2 regions of the Undibacterium sp. Di26W genome follow, and region 2 is predicted to be linked to the other one. Evidence: predicted binding sites of a transcription regulator. Region 2 holds the regulator's gene; the other holds the start of a gene.
The links. Region 2 encodes HrcA, which represses chaperone genes, less so after heat shock. Its sites were predicted from a motif close to TTAGCACTCNNNNNNNNNGAGTGCTAA; they were not measured.

Region 1: rpoH (RNA polymerase sigma factor RpoH) is a predicted target of HrcA. The motif match lies at 2,791-2,817, and genes of this name have one in related genera.

What each region holds. Positions count from the first base shown of each region.
Region 1 covers NZ_JBMPOR010000004.1:194,920-203,299, forward strand. The annotation lists gene ACO0LM_RS07065 (COX15/CtaA family protein) at 1-251, shown strand, start outside; gene cyoE (heme o synthase) at 248-1,132, shown strand; gene ACO0LM_RS07075 (SCO family protein) at 1,129-1,719, shown strand; gene rpoH (RNA polymerase sigma factor RpoH) at 1,826-2,725, opposite strand; gene ACO0LM_RS07085 (cell division protein FtsX) at 2,989-3,903, opposite strand; gene ACO0LM_RS07090 (cell division ATP-binding protein FtsE) at 3,948-4,622, opposite strand; gene ftsY (signal recognition particle-docking protein FtsY) at 4,881-5,936, opposite strand; gene rsmD (16S rRNA (guanine(966)-N(2))-methyltransferase RsmD) at 6,048-6,707, shown strand; gene coaD (pantetheine-phosphate adenylyltransferase) at 6,762-7,256, shown strand; gene ACO0LM_RS07110 (YfhL family 4Fe-4S dicluster ferredoxin) at 7,325-7,576, shown strand; gene ACO0LM_RS07115 (DUF484 family protein) at 7,671-8,380, opposite strand, start outside.
Region 2 covers NZ_JBMPOR010000003.1:205,371-213,750, forward strand. The annotation lists gene ACO0LM_RS05260 (lysophospholipid acyltransferase family protein) at 1-222, shown strand, start outside; gene ACO0LM_RS05265 (symmetrical bis(5'-nucleosyl)-tetraphosphatase) at 219-1,043, opposite strand; gene hemH (ferrochelatase) at 1,051-2,157, opposite strand; gene recN (DNA repair protein RecN) at 2,172-3,818, opposite strand; gene ACO0LM_RS05280 (NAD kinase) at 3,961-4,854, opposite strand; gene ACO0LM_RS05285 (HAD family hydrolase) at 4,930-5,616, shown strand; gene hrcA (heat-inducible transcriptional repressor HrcA) at 5,770-6,789, shown strand; gene ACO0LM_RS05295 (response regulator) at 6,914-7,297, shown strand; gene fur (ferric iron uptake transcriptional regulator) at 7,416-7,844, opposite strand; gene ACO0LM_RS05305 (outer membrane protein assembly factor BamE) at 7,920-8,380, shown strand, end outside.

The sequences.
Region 1 (8,380 bases), on a different contig from region 2:
TGGTGGTTGCCGTCTGTCTGTGGGCAGGCTGGAAAACCCGCCAGACTCCCGGTCTGGAAACACTGGGCAGAAATATCCTGCTGGCGATTGTTGCCCAGTTCCTGATCGGCGTCTCCACCGTGTTTTTTTCCTGGCCCTTGTTACTGGCAGTTTTGCACAATGGTGGCGCAGCGACCCTTGTGCTGTTGCTGACCATGTTAAACTACCGCATAAGGCATGTGAGCCTTGCCGCTGCCGAAGATAGATCATGACCACTTTAAGTTTGCCCTTCAATCGTTTTGCCCAATACTGGGCTTTGACCAAACCCCGTGTCACCCAGTTAGCCGTGTTTTGTGCGGTGATAGGCATGTTTCTGGCAACGCCGGATTTGCCTGACTGGCGTATCGTTGTTGCTGCCACTATTGGTATCTGGCTGCTGGCGGGTGCCGCCTTTGCAGTTAATTGCCTGGTAGAAAAGGAAATTGATTCGCGCATGGCAAGGACTGCGCGCCGTGCCACGGCCCAGGGTGAAATCAGCGTTCTGCAGACACTGGTATTTTCCGGTGTCATTGGCGGCATGGGTATGTGGATACTGTACACCATGGTCAATCCACTGACGATGTGGCTGACCTTTGTCACCTTTGTCGGTTATGCCGTGGTCTACACCATTATCCTGAAACCGGCGACACCACAGAATATCGTCATCGGTGGACTGTCTGGTGCCATGCCACCGGCGTTGGGCTGGGCTGCGGTGGCCAATGATGTACCCATGCAGGCCTGGCTACTGGTCCTGATTATCTTTGTCTGGACGCCGCCACATTTCTGGGCGCTGGCCATGTATCGCCGCGATGATTATGCCCGCTCCGGCTTGCCGATGCTGCCCATCACCCATGGCCTGGAATTTACCCGTTTCCATATCTGGCTGTACACCATTGCCTTGTTCGCCACCACCATGTTGCCGTATGCGGTACATATGAGCGGCCTGATTTACCTGGTCAGTGCAGTGATACTGGGTGCTATTTTCCTCTGGTATGCATGGCGTATCTACAAACACTATGATGATGCGCTGGCCCGCAAGACCTTTGCCTTTTCCATCATCTACCTGTCCCTGCTGTTTGCGGCCTTGTTGATCGACCACTACATCAAGCTATGAAGATATCCAGTGTATTCAAAGTGTTGACGGCTACCATGCTTGCAGTGTCGCTGCTGGCTTGCCAGAAGCCGGCAGAAAAATTCGTCAATACCGATTTGACCGGCCTCGATTACGCCAAGGACTTTGCCCTGACCGACCATAACGGCAAACCACGCACTCTGGCCGATTTTCGTGGCAAGGCGGTGGTGATTTTCTTTGGCTATACCCAGTGCCCGGATGTATGTCCGACCACCATGGTGGAAATGGCGAACGTCATGAAAGCCCTGGGACCGCTGGCGCAAAAAGTGCAGGTCCTGTTTGTGACGATAGACCCGGAAAGGGATACCCAGGCCCTGCTGGCCAATTATGTACCGAATTTTGACCCCAGCTTCCTTGGCTTATATGGTGACGCCGCCGCGACTGCCAAAGTCGGCAAGGACTTCAAGGTGTTTTATCAAAAGGTTGCCGGCAAAACGCCTGGCAGCTACACCATGGACCACACAGCGGGCAGCTACGTATTTGATCCCGAAGGCCGTATACGCCTGTTCTTGCGGCATGGTCAGGGGCCAGAACCAATCGCGCATGATTTGAAGATGCTGCTGCAGTAAGCGCACAGATAGCGCGACAGAAAAAACAGCGCAAAACCAGGTAGTAACCAGATAGCAAAAAGTAAAAAAGGCACTCATCGAGTGTTTTTTTTATGCAGTGCCGGTTTCAGGAAGTGAAACTGGCGAGGCTGCCTTTCATTTTCTTCAGTGCCGCGCTTTCGATCTGGCGTATGCGTTCGGCAGATACACCGTATTCATCTGCCAGCTCATGCAGGGTTGCGCCGGTACCATCATCATTTTTCAACCAGCGTGCTTCGATGATGTGACGTGAACGTGCATCCAGCTTGGACAAGGCTGATTCCAGGCCTTCGCTTTGCAGACGATCATACTGGCGTGTTTCCAGCACACGGGTAGGCTCGTCAGATTCTGTTTTCAGATAGGCGATAGGAGCAAATTTTTCATCATCGTCATCGGTAGGCGCATCCAGGGCAATATCATGACCGGATAAGCGCATTTCCATTTCGATGACTTCTTCACGTTTGACATCCAGCGTCGATGCCAGGGCATCAATCTGCTTGGGCGTCATGGCATCCAGGCCTTCTTTATGGCTGCGCAGGTTAAAGAACAACTTGCGTTGTGCCTTGGTCGTTGCCACTTTAACCAGGCGCCAGTTTTTCAGGATGTATTCATGCATCTCTGCCTTGATCCAGTGCATGGCATAGGACACCAGACGCACACCTTGATCAGGGTCGAAACGCTTAACGGCTTTCATCAGGCCGATATTGCCTTCCTGGATCAGGTCAGCGTGGGGCAGGCCGTAACCGAGGTAGCCGCGTGCAATCGAGACAACCAGGCGCAGATGCGACATAACCAGTTGTTGCGCTGCTGCGAGATCATTGTCATTACGCAATTTTTTTGCATAATCAATTTCTTCTTCATGCGTGAGCATGGGCAGGCGATTGACTGCCGAGATATAGGCATCAATATTTCCCAGCGTGCCGCTAAAGCCAAGGGCCAGTGCAGTGCTGTCAGTAGCAGGGACTAATTGTGTCGTAGTTGTTGCCATTTTTCCTCCTCATTGCTGCCATCCTGAGTATCAATTACCCGATCTGGCACGTTCAAGTTCCTATATTAGCACTCTCTTGAGAAGAGTGCTAATACTGTGATTCTATGAATCCCATCAAAAAAATCTATCGAAAAACTTGTATTAATATGAAGTACTTATAAGGCTTTGATGCCCACCCGCCCTGAAAGTTGCAATCGCTGAGGTAAATTTTGCCTTTACAAGACTATCTGTATGTAATGAGCAAGGCGTACTGACATGAAAATTTAACTGGCGCGTGCCAATTGTCGTCTGACAGATAGCCACACCCCGATCAGCCCCAGCAACATGCTAATAGCCAGCAAGAACAAACTGGGCAGCATCCCCAGAGGTACCAGATGGAACTCGGACGCATATAGTTTGGCAAATTCGGCAATGGCCAGGTTCAAGGGTTGCAGGGCTGCTGCAATCAAACCAAGCGCAATACCGCCTGCCAGCAAGCCCAGCAGGCCGCCAGTATAGTAATACGGCTTGTGAATAAAACTATTGGTCGCCCCCAGCAGGCGGGTGACCGCAATTGCTGACTGATGGGATATAACTTGTAGCCGGGTGGCATTAAATACTACCACCACAACCACGACAGAAAGTGTTGCCGCCAGGAATAATAAACCCAACTGCATGATTTGCACCAATGCCGCCAGCCGTTTGACCCAGGCCGAATCCAGTTGCACCACATCGACGTCAGGCATGTGCTTGATTTCTTCCACCAGCATGTCGAGCTTGTCAGCATCGTTGTTGGACAGCGACAGGATATAGGCATCCGGCAAAGGGTTGCCACCCAGCGTGGACAGCACTTCGGCCAGATTGGATGACTGTTCCAGGCTGGCCAGTGCCTTGTCCTTAGGGACGAAATTCAGGCTGGCCGTAATATTTTTTTCTTTAAGCAACTTTTTGATCGGAATCGACAAGGCCGTCGCCGTTGGCCGTGGCGTATCCGGGCTGACAAAGATACTGATCTCAGGTTCTATCGACAATTGTGAAGAAATGGGCCGGATATTTTCTATCAGCGTCAAACCAGCGATGGGCAATGCCAGCGCAATGGCGACCACCAGCACATTGAACAGAAAATTACCGGGGCTGCCGCGTAAATGTGTCAGGGCGCTTTTTAAGGCAAACAGATGCTGGCGAAACCAGATGGTCATGAATTCTTCCTCTGTGGGCAGCTACTATAGGGCAACAATAATAATCAGGCGGCGAGTGAGGATTTCCAGGTATCGACGACCTGGCCCTGGCTCAGATAAATCACACGGCTGGCCTGGTCCAGAAACTGTTCATCATGGCTGGAAATAATGCAGGTAACGCCCGCACTCTGGAAAGCCCTCAGTGCGCCCAGAACCTTGTTGGCATTCTCGCGATCCAGAAAAGCGCTTGGCTCATCCGCCAATATGATCTGGGGGCGATTCACGATGGCGCGGGCAATCGCCACCCTTTGCTGTTCACCACCAGACAATGCCATGGGCAAGGCAGTGGCCTTGTCTGGCAAGCCGACTTTTTCCAGGGCGATGCGGGCACGCTGCTCTGCTTCAGCAGATGAGGCGCCAGTGACGATCAGTGGCAGCATCACATTCGCCAGCACGCTGCGGTCTGTCAGCAATTTCTGGTCTTGTAATATCAGGCCGAGCTTACGGCGCAGATACGGCAGGCTACTGGTCTTGAGTTTGCTGATGTCCTGGCCATTGACGCTGACCCGGCCGCTGCTGGGTTTTTCTATGCCGGCGATCATTTTCAACAGGGTGGATTTGCCGGCTCCGGAAGGGCCAGCCAGAAAAATCAGTTCACCATCTGCAATCGACAATGACACATCTTTCAGTGCATAGGCATCTTGCGAATATTGTTTGCTGACGTGTTCAAAGACTATCATGGCCGGCCAATTCAGAGTAAGCGAAAGAAGTGGAAGTGAGCATTCAAATTCTGTTTTATTTAGGACTTACGCAAAATTGCCCCAGCTGCGTTACAGATCCTCGCCGTACTATTCGTACTGTCTTCGTCGCTGTGCCTTGCTGGGACAATTTTGCGTATGTCCTAATATTAATATAGTAGTGCCGAAGCAAAACTACAGTAGTCGCGTAAGTTCGGCACCGCTGTGATGGCTATAAAGCTTAAGCCGCAACAACCCAGTTCAACTCAGCAGGGCATCCACAAACTCCTGCGCATTGAAGGGTTGCAAATCTTCAATCTGCTCACCTATGCCAATGAAATACACAGGTACCGGGCGGTTTTTGGCAATCGCTGCCAAGACGCCACCTTTTGCCGTGCCATCCAGTTTGGTGATCACCAGGCCGGTAAGTTGCAAGGCATCGTCAAAAGCCTTGACCTGCGCCAGGGCATTTTGGCCGGTATTGCCATCGATGATCAGCAAGATTTCTTGCGGTGCGCCGTCCATACCCTTGCCTATTACGCGCTTGATTTTCTTTAACTCTTCCATCAGGTGCAACTGGGTAGGCAGGCGTCCGGCGGTATCTACCATCACGATATCCGTGCCGCGTGCGCGGGCCGATGCGACCGCATCAAATGCCACCGCTGCCGGGTCACCGGATTCCTGCGAAATGACGGTGACATTATTGCGTTCGCCCCAGATCGTCAGTTGTTCACGCGCCGCTGCACGGAAAGTATCACCCGCTGCCAGCAACACTGATTGCTGATGACTTTGCATATGCTTGGCCAGTTTGCCTATGGTCGTGGTCTTGCCGGCACCGTTGACGCCGGTAATCATCATGACCAGTGGTTGATAGCGTCCCAGTTCCAGCGGTTTTTGCAGGGGGGTAAGCAAATCCAGCAGTAATACTTTCAATGCAGATTTGACTTGTTCGGCTTCGGTCAGTTTTTCTTCCTTGACCTTTTTCTTCAGCCCGTCCAGCAGAAACTGTGTGGCTTCCACCCCGGTATCGGCGGTCAGCAGGGCCGCTTCCAGCTCTTCATACAAATCATCATCGATACGAGCGCCGATGAAGAGGGTGGTAAGATTCGTGGATGTCTTGGCCAGACCCGCTTTCAGGCGGCTCAGCCATGAGCGTTTTGGTTCTGCCTGGGTTACTTCAGCAATGGCTGCTGCTGGCGTGGCCGCAGCGGGGCCAGCAGGCTCGACAGGCGCAATAACAGGTACTTCAGCAGGCACAACAGTAGGCACAACAACGGGTGCTTCTTCTTTGGGCTTCTTTTTAAAAAAACTAAACATCGGGAGTGATTTACCGGAATGCGGATGGCCAGAATGCCCATCCTGATATGAGAATGCTGCCATTCTAACAGACAGCGCCCGGTAAACTTATGCTCTGGTGTCAAGCATGCAATGAAAACGAATAGTAAAAAAATTACAACAATCAAACGTCCCAGTCATCAGGTCAGGATCATCGGTGGCCAGTGGAAGCGCACCATCCTCAGTGTCATAGAAGCAGAGGGCCTGCGCCCTACGCCTGACCGTGTGCGTGAAACTGTATTTAACTGGTTAAATCATTTGCTGGACAATGCCTGGAATAACAAGACTTGCCTGGATTTGTTTGCCGGTAGCGGTGCCCTGGGTTTTGAGGCAGCCAGTCGAGGTGCCTCGCAGGTATATATGGTGGAATCACATACACCGGCCTTCCGCCAACTGGAACAGATCAAAGAAAAGTTGCAGGCCAGTCAATGCAATCTGATACGTGGTGATGCCGCCAAGGCGCTACAGGTATTTGCTGACAAACAACAGGCCATGGATGTTGTTTTTCTGGATCCACCTTTTGGACAAGACTGGCTGGCCCGTATCCTGCCTTTGTGTAGTCAGGTGATGCATGCCAGGTCAGTTTTATATGTGGAGGCAGAATTCTCGCTGGCAGAGCCGCAGAACGATGAAAACCTGGCAAAAATACTTTCCGAATGGAAAATTGTCAGGGCGGACAAGGCAGGTAGTGTGTTCTTTCATATACTGCAACGCAACATCTTGCCGCATGAGGCGCACGAAAATCAGGCATAATGCCTGCTCAACTTGGTGCATATCCTTATGCATATTGCGAAAAAGGGAGTGAAGATGGTCACAGCCGTTTATCCGGGAACATTTGATCCGTTGACGCGTGGTCACGAAGATCTGGTGCGTCGCGCCTCGGGTCTTTTTGATACTTTGGTGGTGGGTGTGGCAGATAGCAAGAGTAAAAAACCTTTTTTCTCTCTGGAAGAACGCCTGACGATTGCCAATGAAGTGTTGGGACATTATCCGAATGTGAAGGTCGAGAGTTTTTCCGGCTTGCTGAAAGACTTTGTCCGTAAGAATGATGCGCGTGTGATTGTGCGCGGCTTGCGTGCCGTATCCGATTTTGAATATGAATTCCAGATGGCTGGCATGAATCGTTACCTGCTGCCAGATGTCGAAACCCTGTTCCTGACGCCATCGGACCAGTACCAGTTCATTTCTGGCACCATCGTGCGCGAGATTGCCATGTTTGGTGGTGATGTATCAAAATTTGTATTCCCTTCCGTCGATCGCTGGCTCAAACAAAAAGTGGCCGCGCTGGGCGACAGGAATTGATCGCTATTTGCTGGTAGTGGCAGTAATAACGGTTTGACATAAACCGCTTGAATGAGAAGTGAGTTGGTATGGCCCTGATGATTACAGATGATTGCATCAATTGCGATGTCTGCGAACCTGAATGCCCGAATGATGCGATTTACATGGGCCCGGAAATTTATGAGATTGATCCTCATAAATGCACCGAGTGCGTGGGTCATTACAAAGAACCGCAATGCCAGCAAGTGTGCCCGGTGAGCTGTATCCCCTTCAATCCGGAATGGCGTGAGACACCGGCACAATTGCAGGCGAAATATGAAAGCCTGCAGGCCGATTCATAAGCTGATTCGTAAGCCGAATCATAAGTCGAATCGTAAGCTATTCAATAAGTGAAAATTGGTGTGGGGATTGCTGTTTCAGCAGTCCCTTGCCGCTTCAATAGCAGCGTACCTGATTGCGCCCGCTGTTTTTAGCCTGATATAAAGCCCGGTCTGCGCGTTGCAGCATGTCGCGCGACACGACACTGGCATTGTCCTGGTTGGACTTTTCATCGATGGTCGTCAGGCCTATGGAAATCGTGGCCTGGCAAGTGCCTGCTGCCGTCAATGTGAATACCTGGTCGGCGATACTCTTGCGTATGCGTTCTGCTACCTGGATGGCATCATGCAGATTGGTGTTGACCAGCACCACCACAAATTCCTCGCCACCAAAGCGCCCCAGTGTGTCGCTCAGGCGCAGTTCGGCCTTGATACGCCTTGCCACTTCCTTCAGCACATCATCACCACCTTCGTGACCATAGCGGTCATTGATCTGTTTGAAAAAATCAATATCCAGATACATGCAGGCGATGCTGTAACGCTGCCGGCGCGCACGGCCTATTTCTTCCAGTGCGCGCTGTTCTACATAGCGACGGTTGCTGACATTGGTCAGCGGATCGGTCATGCCTATATAGGTCAGCCGTTCATTATTGATGACATTTTCCAGACAGATGGCGATGATGGAACCCAGGCGCTCGATAAAATCGGTGGCCATATTCGGCTGGAACCGGTCAGCCCGGAAGCTGCCCACATTCAGGCAACCGATCAGCCTGCCCTGGCGGCGCATGGGGATGATGGCGATGCTTGCCGGTTTTTTGTTGAAACTGG
Region 2 (8,380 bases):
GTGCTTCGCTATCTGGATGCACAAGGCCAGTTCCATACGGCGGCTGATTTTATTGGCGACATGACTTTTGCAGAAAGTATGCGCATCATCTTGCTGGCACCGCGCATGACGGCAGAACTGGTGCGCTTGCCCACCATCCCTACCGACGGTGCGCACAGGCGCGATGTCGCCAGGCTGGCGCGCGCAGCCGTGATGCAGGAATTGGGTGTGGTCGAAATTTAACCTGGCTGTTGCTGTTGCGGACAATCTATCTGCACCACGTCACGGTCTTCCAGCGCAACCGCCGTCAATTTTCCACCCCAGACACAACCGGTGTCCAGGCTGATCAGATTGGGGCGCAATACCAGGCCCAGTGTTGACCAGTGGCCAAAAACCATGGTGTTGTCCTCTGTGGCCCTGGGCAAATCAAACCATGGTGCAAATCCTTCAGGTGCAGCACCCGCGCCATCCTTGGTAGCAAAATCCATCTTGCCGTCGGCGCTGCAAAAACGCATGCGCGTCAGTGCATTGATGATGCAGCGGTAACGTGAATGACCCTGTAAATCATCCTGCCATTGATCGGGTGTGTTGCCATACATATTCTGCAGCAGGTCCAGCCAGTCATGGGCGCGCAAGCGGGTTTCCACTTCCTTTGCCAGGCTCAGCGTCTGCGCTGCCGACCATTGCGGAAAGACGCCAGCATGTACCAGCACATGCTGGTTCTTGAAAATTGCCAAAGGGCGTTGTCGCAACCAGTACAGTAGCTCATCGCGGTCAGGGGCTTGCAGGATGTCGTCCAGGGTGTCGTTGTGGTGGGCAGGGCGTATGCCATGGGCGACAGCCAGCAAATGCAGGTCGTGGTTGCCTAATACGCTTTCGGCACGTCCGCTTTGTTGCAGGCTGCGTATCAAACGCAGGCTTGCCAGTGAATGCGGACCACGATTTACCAGATCACCGGCGAACAGATAGTAAGCGTGCGGTGAGCGCGCTTCTATCTTGTCAAGCAGGGTCTGCAACTGTTCGGCACAGCCTTGTATATCGCCGATGAAATAGGTTTTGCTCATTGCATTATCAGTGATCCGCACCCAGTCGTTTCGATTCGGAGCGACTGATCAGGGCTTGCTGTTTTTGTTGCTCACGCACGCTGGCAGTGATCATGGTTGGCCAGCCTATCAGGTGTTGCTCGGCAATCTCTGCCAGGCCACGCATCCATACCGGCGATTCATTCAGGCAGGGGATGTAGTTGAATTCCTTGCCACCGGCCCGCAGGAAATCGGTCTTTACTTCCATGGCGATTTCTTCCAGGGTTTCCAGGCAGTCGGCGATAAAGCCGGGGCAGATAACATCGATGCGTTTGACACCGTCTTTTGCCAATTTTTGTACCGTCGGTGCAGTATAGGGTTGCAACCACTCGGCACGACCCAGGCGCGACTGGAAAGTGACAATATAATCGTCCTTGCCCAAGCCCAGTTTGTCAGCCAGCAGGCGGGCGGTTTTATAGCATTCGCAATGATAGGCGTCGCCCCGCAGTAAAAAAGCTTTCGGCAAGCCGTGAAAACTCATGACCAGTTTCTGAGGCCGGCCATGGCTTTGCCAGTGCTCCATGACAGATACTTTCAATGCCTGAATATAGCCGTCATGATCATGATAGTTCTTGATGAAGCGCAGCTCAGGCATGTTCCTGACTTGTTGATAATGCTGGACCACCGCATCAAAATTTGATGCGGTGGTGGTGCCAGAATATTGCGGATAGGCGGGCAAAATCAATATGCGCTCGCAACCTTCTTTTTTGAGTTTTTGCAAGACCTCAGGGATGGATGGCGAACCGTAGCGCATGGCATAGGCAACTTGAACTTCGTGTCCGCGTTCACCCAGGTAACCCTTCAGCAGGGCGGCCTGTTTTTCTGTATGAATTTTCAGTGGTGAACCATCTTTGGTCCAGATGGAGGCGTATTTTTTTGCAGACTGGCCAGAACGAAATGGCAGGATGATGCCGTGCAAGATCAGCCACCAGATTGGGCGCGGCACTTCCACTACACGCCGGTCCCATAAAAATTGTTTCAGGTAAGGGCGCACTGCCGATGCCGTAGGGGCTTCCGGTGTGCCCAGGTTGATCAGTACGACGGCAGTTTTAGCTATCTTGCCGTGGGAATATTCGGGTTCTTTGAGGAAGCGCATGATGTTGTATCTTCTTAAGATGCCAGTAATTCTCTGGCGTGTTTGCGCGTGGTTGCTGTGATTTCTATGCCGCCCAGCATGCGGGCGATTTCTTCGACACGTTGTTTGTTATCCAGTGCTTCAATCTGTGATGTGGTCTTGCCTTTGTGGCTGGCCTTGCTGACCTGGAAGTGCTGATTGGCCTGGCTGGCGACTTGTGGCAAATGGGTGACGCACAGAACTTGCCGGTCTTGCCCCAGTCGTTTCAACAAACGCCCGACCACTTCGGCCACACCACCGCCGATGCCGCTATCGACTTCATCGAAAATAAGGGTAGGGGTGGCAGTGGCACCGGAAGTGATGACCGAGATAGCTAGCGAGATACGTGCCAACTCACCACCGGATGCCACTTTGGCCAGTGGGCGCGCCTGTACACCGGCATGGCCGGCTACCAGGAATTCGATTTGTTCCAGCCCATAGGTGGCCGGTTCGGAAGCATGCAGGGCAATGGAAAAACTGCCGCCGCCCATGCTCAGGTCTTGCATCGCGGCGGTGACTGCCGACCCCAGTTCTTTCGCCACTTTGGTGCGTGCCTTGCTGAGCTTTTGTGCCACCTGCAGATAACTTAAACGGGATTTTTCTTCTTGCGCTTTCAGGGCATCCATATCGCTGGCATTGGATAGCTGCTGCAACTGTGCCGATAAAATGGCAAATTCTTCATGCAGTTTTTCTGGTGCGACGTGGAAGCGACGTGCCGTAGTGTGAATTGCTTCGACGCGGCTTTCGACTTTGCGCAGGCGCGCCGGGTCCAGCTCGGTGCGGCTCAGGTAATCATTCAGGGCATAGGTGGTTTCCTGCAGGTTGATGCAGGCAGAATCCAGTGCCTCGATGACAGGTTTGAGGGCAGCGTCATAGTCCAGCAGCTTTTGCAACTTGTGCTGGACTGCCGTCAGTTGTGACAGTACAGGATGGTCCGATTCGGAAATCAGGGTGCTGGCTTCCTGCGCCCCTTCCAGCAAGCTGGCAGCGTGCGCCAGACGGCTATGTTCCTGGGTGATGTCTTCCCACTCACCGGGCTTGATCTGCAATTTGTCGAGTTCACCGACTTGCCATTCCAGCCTTTCGCGTTCTTGCAAGACATTCTTGGCATTGGTTTCAAATTCCTCACGCTGCTTGCTCAGATTGCGCCAGGCCTTGTAGCGCAGGCCGACTTCGCGTACCTGTTCTTCCAGTCCGCCCTGCATGTCGAGCAGGGAACGCTGGGCCTCGGTTTTCAGCAAGGATTGATGGGCATGCTGGCCATGGATATCCACCAGCAAATCACCGATCTCGCGCAACTGGCTGGCGGTGGCGGTGATACCGTTGATCCAGGCTTTCGAGCGTCCGGCATTGTCTATCGTACGGCGCAGTATCAGTTGCTGGTCGGGGTCGCTGAAATCATTCGCTTCCAGCCAGTCTGCCAGGTTGGCATTGATGGCAAATTCGGCGCTGACATCGGCTTTGGCAGCCGATTCGCGCACCATGCTGGCATCACCCCGGCCACCCAGTGCCAGGGTCAGGGCATCAATCAGGATGGATTTACCGGCTCCGGTTTCACCGGTCAGTACGCTGAAGCCGGATGAGAATTCGAGTTCCAGTGTGTCGACAATGACAAAGTCACGAATGGCAAGCGTGCGCAGCATAATGAACAGACGTAATGGTATGAAATGGATGTGGGTAAGGATGTATGTAGTACAGCGGCCAAACAGTGCCAGCCGCTATTTTAGCAATACCCGCTATATAGGTGTTTCAGTTGAGGTTTCAGTGAATGGTTCAGTAGATGGTTCAATTAAGTGCACCTTCGACCGAGGGATATTCGTTCCAGTGCAGTTTTTCGCGCAGGGTATTGTAATAATTCCAGCCATGTGGATGCAGGAAGGTCACCGTATGGGCAGAGCGGTTCACGATTATCCTGTCCTGATACAGCAGGCTGGCAAAGTTCTGCATGTCAAAGTTAAGGCTGATGTCGCGTCCGGCCACGATCTCGATCACGATTTCACTACTGTCCGGCAAGACGATCGGGCGGTTGGACAAGGCATGTGGTGCAATCGGCACCATGGCAATGCCAGACAGACTGGGGTGTAGCAAAGGGCCGCCTGCCGACAGGGCATAGGCGGTGGAACCGGTAGGGGTAGAAACGATCAGGCCGTCAGAACGCTGGTTGTACATGAAATGACCATCGACTTCGACCCGCAGTTCCACCATGCCGGAACCGGCACCGCGTGATACCACGATATCATTGAAGGCGACACCGCTGAAAATCTGGTCACCGTCACGTACCACGATGGCCTGCAGCAGACTACGGCGTTCGGATGCATATTTGCCGTCCAGTATGTCGGTAATCGCCGGTATCATGCGATCAAGTGCTATATCGGTAATAAAGCCCAGCCGGCCCTGGTTGACGCCTATCAGCGGTACGTTATAGGGAGCCAGTTGACGCGCGATGCCCAGCATGGTGCCATCCCCGCCGATGACGATGGCGGCATCGGCAGATTTGCCGATCTCAGGAACAGTCATGGTGCTGAACTGCACCAGTTGCGGGTATTGCGCTGTTTCTGCCTCGATAACGACGTGATGCCCTGCGTGCTCCAGGAAGTTTGCCAGTTCCGTCATGGAATCCGCGATACCGGCAGCATTATATTTCCCAACAAGTGCAATGGTTTTGGCCTGGACTGTCATAAACAAGGGGGAGGTGACATGATGCCTCAGATTAGACCATAATTAAGCCAGGAATGAATGAATTGAGTGCACTTTATGACATTAAAAGCTGTTTTGCTGGATCTGGATGATACCTTGTGGCCGGTGGTGCCGGTGATACGCCGTGCCGAGGCGGTGTTGCAGCAATGGATGCATGAACACGTACCCGTGGTCGCCCAAAATTACAGTGTGGAAAAATTGCGTGAACGCAGGAATAGTCTGGTATCGGCCGACCCGCGTTTCCAATATGATTTGTGGGCGCTGCGCCATACCTTGCTCCGTGAGGTATTCCAGGAGCATGGCGTAGCGGTGGAAAAAGCCGATCATGCCATGGCCGTATTCGCCGATGCCAGGAACAAGGTGGATTTGTACGAAGACGTCAGGTCAGGCTTGCTGGCGCTGGAAAAAAAGATAGTGCTGGGGACGGTCTCGAATGGTTTTGCCGATTTGTCGGCCATTGGTATTGCCGGGCATTTCAAGGTATCGATTGCGGCGTACCGTTTTGGCTGTGCCAAGCCCGACCCGCGCATTTTCCTGGCGGCTTGCGACGCGCTGGAGTTGGCACCCTCTGAAGTTTTGTATGTAGGTGACGATTTGTTGCTGGATGTGCAAGGTGCACAACAAGCTGGCCTGAAAGGTGGCTGGATGAATCGCAAGGGGTTGAAAATTGAGGATGAACGCCATATGCATATCAGGCCCGATGCAGAATTTGCTACCCTGTATGATCTGGTACAGTGGATATGAAACTTTTAGGACTTACGCAAAACCGCCCCAGCTGCGTTGTAGCTCCTAGTCGTACTATTCGTACTGTCTTCGTCGCTACGCCTTGCTGGGACAATTTTGCGTAAGTCCTAACTTTCTATGTTCATTGCTGGCATGAACGCATAAAATGAAGCTATGCAACTCGATATTCGCGCACAAACCTTATTAAAAGCACTGGTCGAACGGTATATCGCCGATGGCCAGCCTGTGGGCTCCCGCGCCCTGTCGAAAATTTCTGGCCTGGAATTGTCGCCTGCGACCATACGCAATGTCATGGCTGACCTCGAAGAGATGGGTTTTGTTGCCAGTCCGCACACATCAGCCGGGCGTATACCCACGCCGCGCGGGTATAGGGTGTTTGTGGATAAATTGCTTACCGTGCAAGAGATCAATGAAGTCGGCCTGGAGTCGCGTCTACAGGCAGGCATGTTGTCGCAACCGCCACAAAAATTGATCGCCAACGCCGCACAGATTTTGTCTTCGCTGTCGCAGTTTGCCGGCGTCGTCATGACACCGCGTACCGAATCGATATTCCAGCAAGTTGAATTTCTGCGCTTGTCGGAAAAACGTATTCTGCTGGTCGTGGTGTCGCCTACCGGTGATGTGCACAACCGTCTGTTGCTGACCGACGTAGACTATAACCAGGGACAACTGGTGCATGCGGCCAATTACCTGAACCAGAATTTTGGCGGTTTAAGTTTTTCCGATGCGCGTACCCGCATCAACAGCGAATTACGGCAACTGCAAAATGACATGACCCGGTTGATGCAGGCTGCGGTGGAAGCAGGCAGCAACGCCATGGATGAGCAAAATGACGAGGTTGTCATTTCAGGTGAGCGCAATTTACTGAATGTGCAGGACCTGTCTTCCAACATGAGTTCCCTGCGTAAATTGTTTGACATGTTCGAGCAAAAAAGCAGTTTGATGCAATTGCTGGATGTGTCCAGCAAGGCGACCGGTGTGCAGATCTTTATCGGTGGTGAATCGCAGCTGGTTCCCATGGAAGAAATGAGCATAGTGACCGCACCCTATGAAGTTAACGGTAAGATAGTTGGTACACTGGGAGTCATAGGTCCGACCCGCATGGCCTATGAAAGAGTGATACCGATCGTGGATATTACCGCAAAGTTATTGTCGAATGCGCTGAGCCAGTAGCCGGTGAATTAATCGATATAGTTGACGTCATGCGCCTTGCTGAAACAGGTTTGGCGAGCAACCATGTCCAGTCATCTGGGTCGTGCAAGCAATTCTCTTACACTTGTGACTGATAATTATTGATATGGACAATAAAAACGTAACAATACTATTGGTGGACGATAACGACGTCACCAGGGAAGTGTTGAGGGTCATCTTGCGCAGCGAGGGCTATGATGTCGTGGGTGAGGCAGCCGATGGCAGCACCGGGCTGGAAATGGCAGTCAAGCTCAAACCGCAACTGATCATGCTGGACGTGGTCATGCCCAAGATTAGTGGTATCGAGATTTTGCCGCGTCTGAAAGAACTGGTTCCCAATGCCAGTGTACTGATGGTCACCGCCAACAAGGATCAGGCGACCATTGCAGAAGCCATCAAGTCGGGCATTCATGGCTATATTTTCAAGCCATTCAATGCCCAAAAAGTGATAGACACGGTTGCGGCTGTCGTTGCCAAAATCAGCAAGTAAGGCCAGACCGCCAGAAGACTCAGGCAGGCTTGCCTGAGTTCTATTTGACTGCCTGCTTGTGTGTTGATATGTGTAGAGTTATATGCAGAGATTTGTCCGCAGGATGGATGAACGGTTTTTAAGTCTTGTGTTCGCAGTTGGTTTTTGTGCAGTTACCGTAAATGGCCAGCGCATGTTCGGCAATTTTAAAGCCACGGTCCAGCGCTACCTTTTGCTGGCGTTGCTCGATTTCTTCATCAAAAAATTCTTCCACCCTGCCACAATCGAGGCAGACCAGATGGTCATGGTGTGAACCCTCGTTCAGCTCGAAAATAGCCTTGCCGGTTTCGAAGTGATTGCGATTGAGCAGGCCAGCCTGTTCGAATTGCGTCAAAACACGATACACTGTTGCTAAACCGACATCCATATTTTCATTCAGCAGGATCTTATACACGTCTTCTGCTGTCAGATGGCGAACCCGGCTGTTCTGGAAAATTTCCAGTATCTTCAGTCGTGGAAGGGTAGCTTTCAGGCCGCTGGCCTTCAGGTTTGGAGTGCTGTTTGTCATGTTTTCGATCAAAAATTTGCTATCTGCTTTATGATATCGGGTTTTAGGGCTTGTTGCTCAATAATGAGGTTACCTATGCGTTTGTTGTTTTCAGCTTCAAAACGGACCACACTGGGCCGTGCCGCAGGTCTGGCACTGATTGCCTGCCTGACTGCATGTTCGTCAGCTTTGCCTTTCTTGTCCAGTGCAGACAAAACTGCGGTGTATGCCACTCCGACAAATACTGGTGACACCAGCGGAGCCCAGGTGGTCGCTCCTACCGGTTTTGCTAAATTGCTCAGCTATATCTCGCCTTACCGCGTACCTATCCAGCAAGGTAACTTCGTATCACAGGAAATGATTTCCCAATTGAAAGAAGGCATGACCCGTGAGCAAGTGCGTTTTTTGCTGGGTACGGCTTTGCTGACTGACATGTTCCACGAAGACCGCTGGGATTATCCCTTCCGTTTGACCAAGGGCAATGGCGAACAAATCTCCAGCCGCGTATCAGTGTATTTCAAAAATAACACTGTTGCCAAGTTTGAAGGCGGTAACCT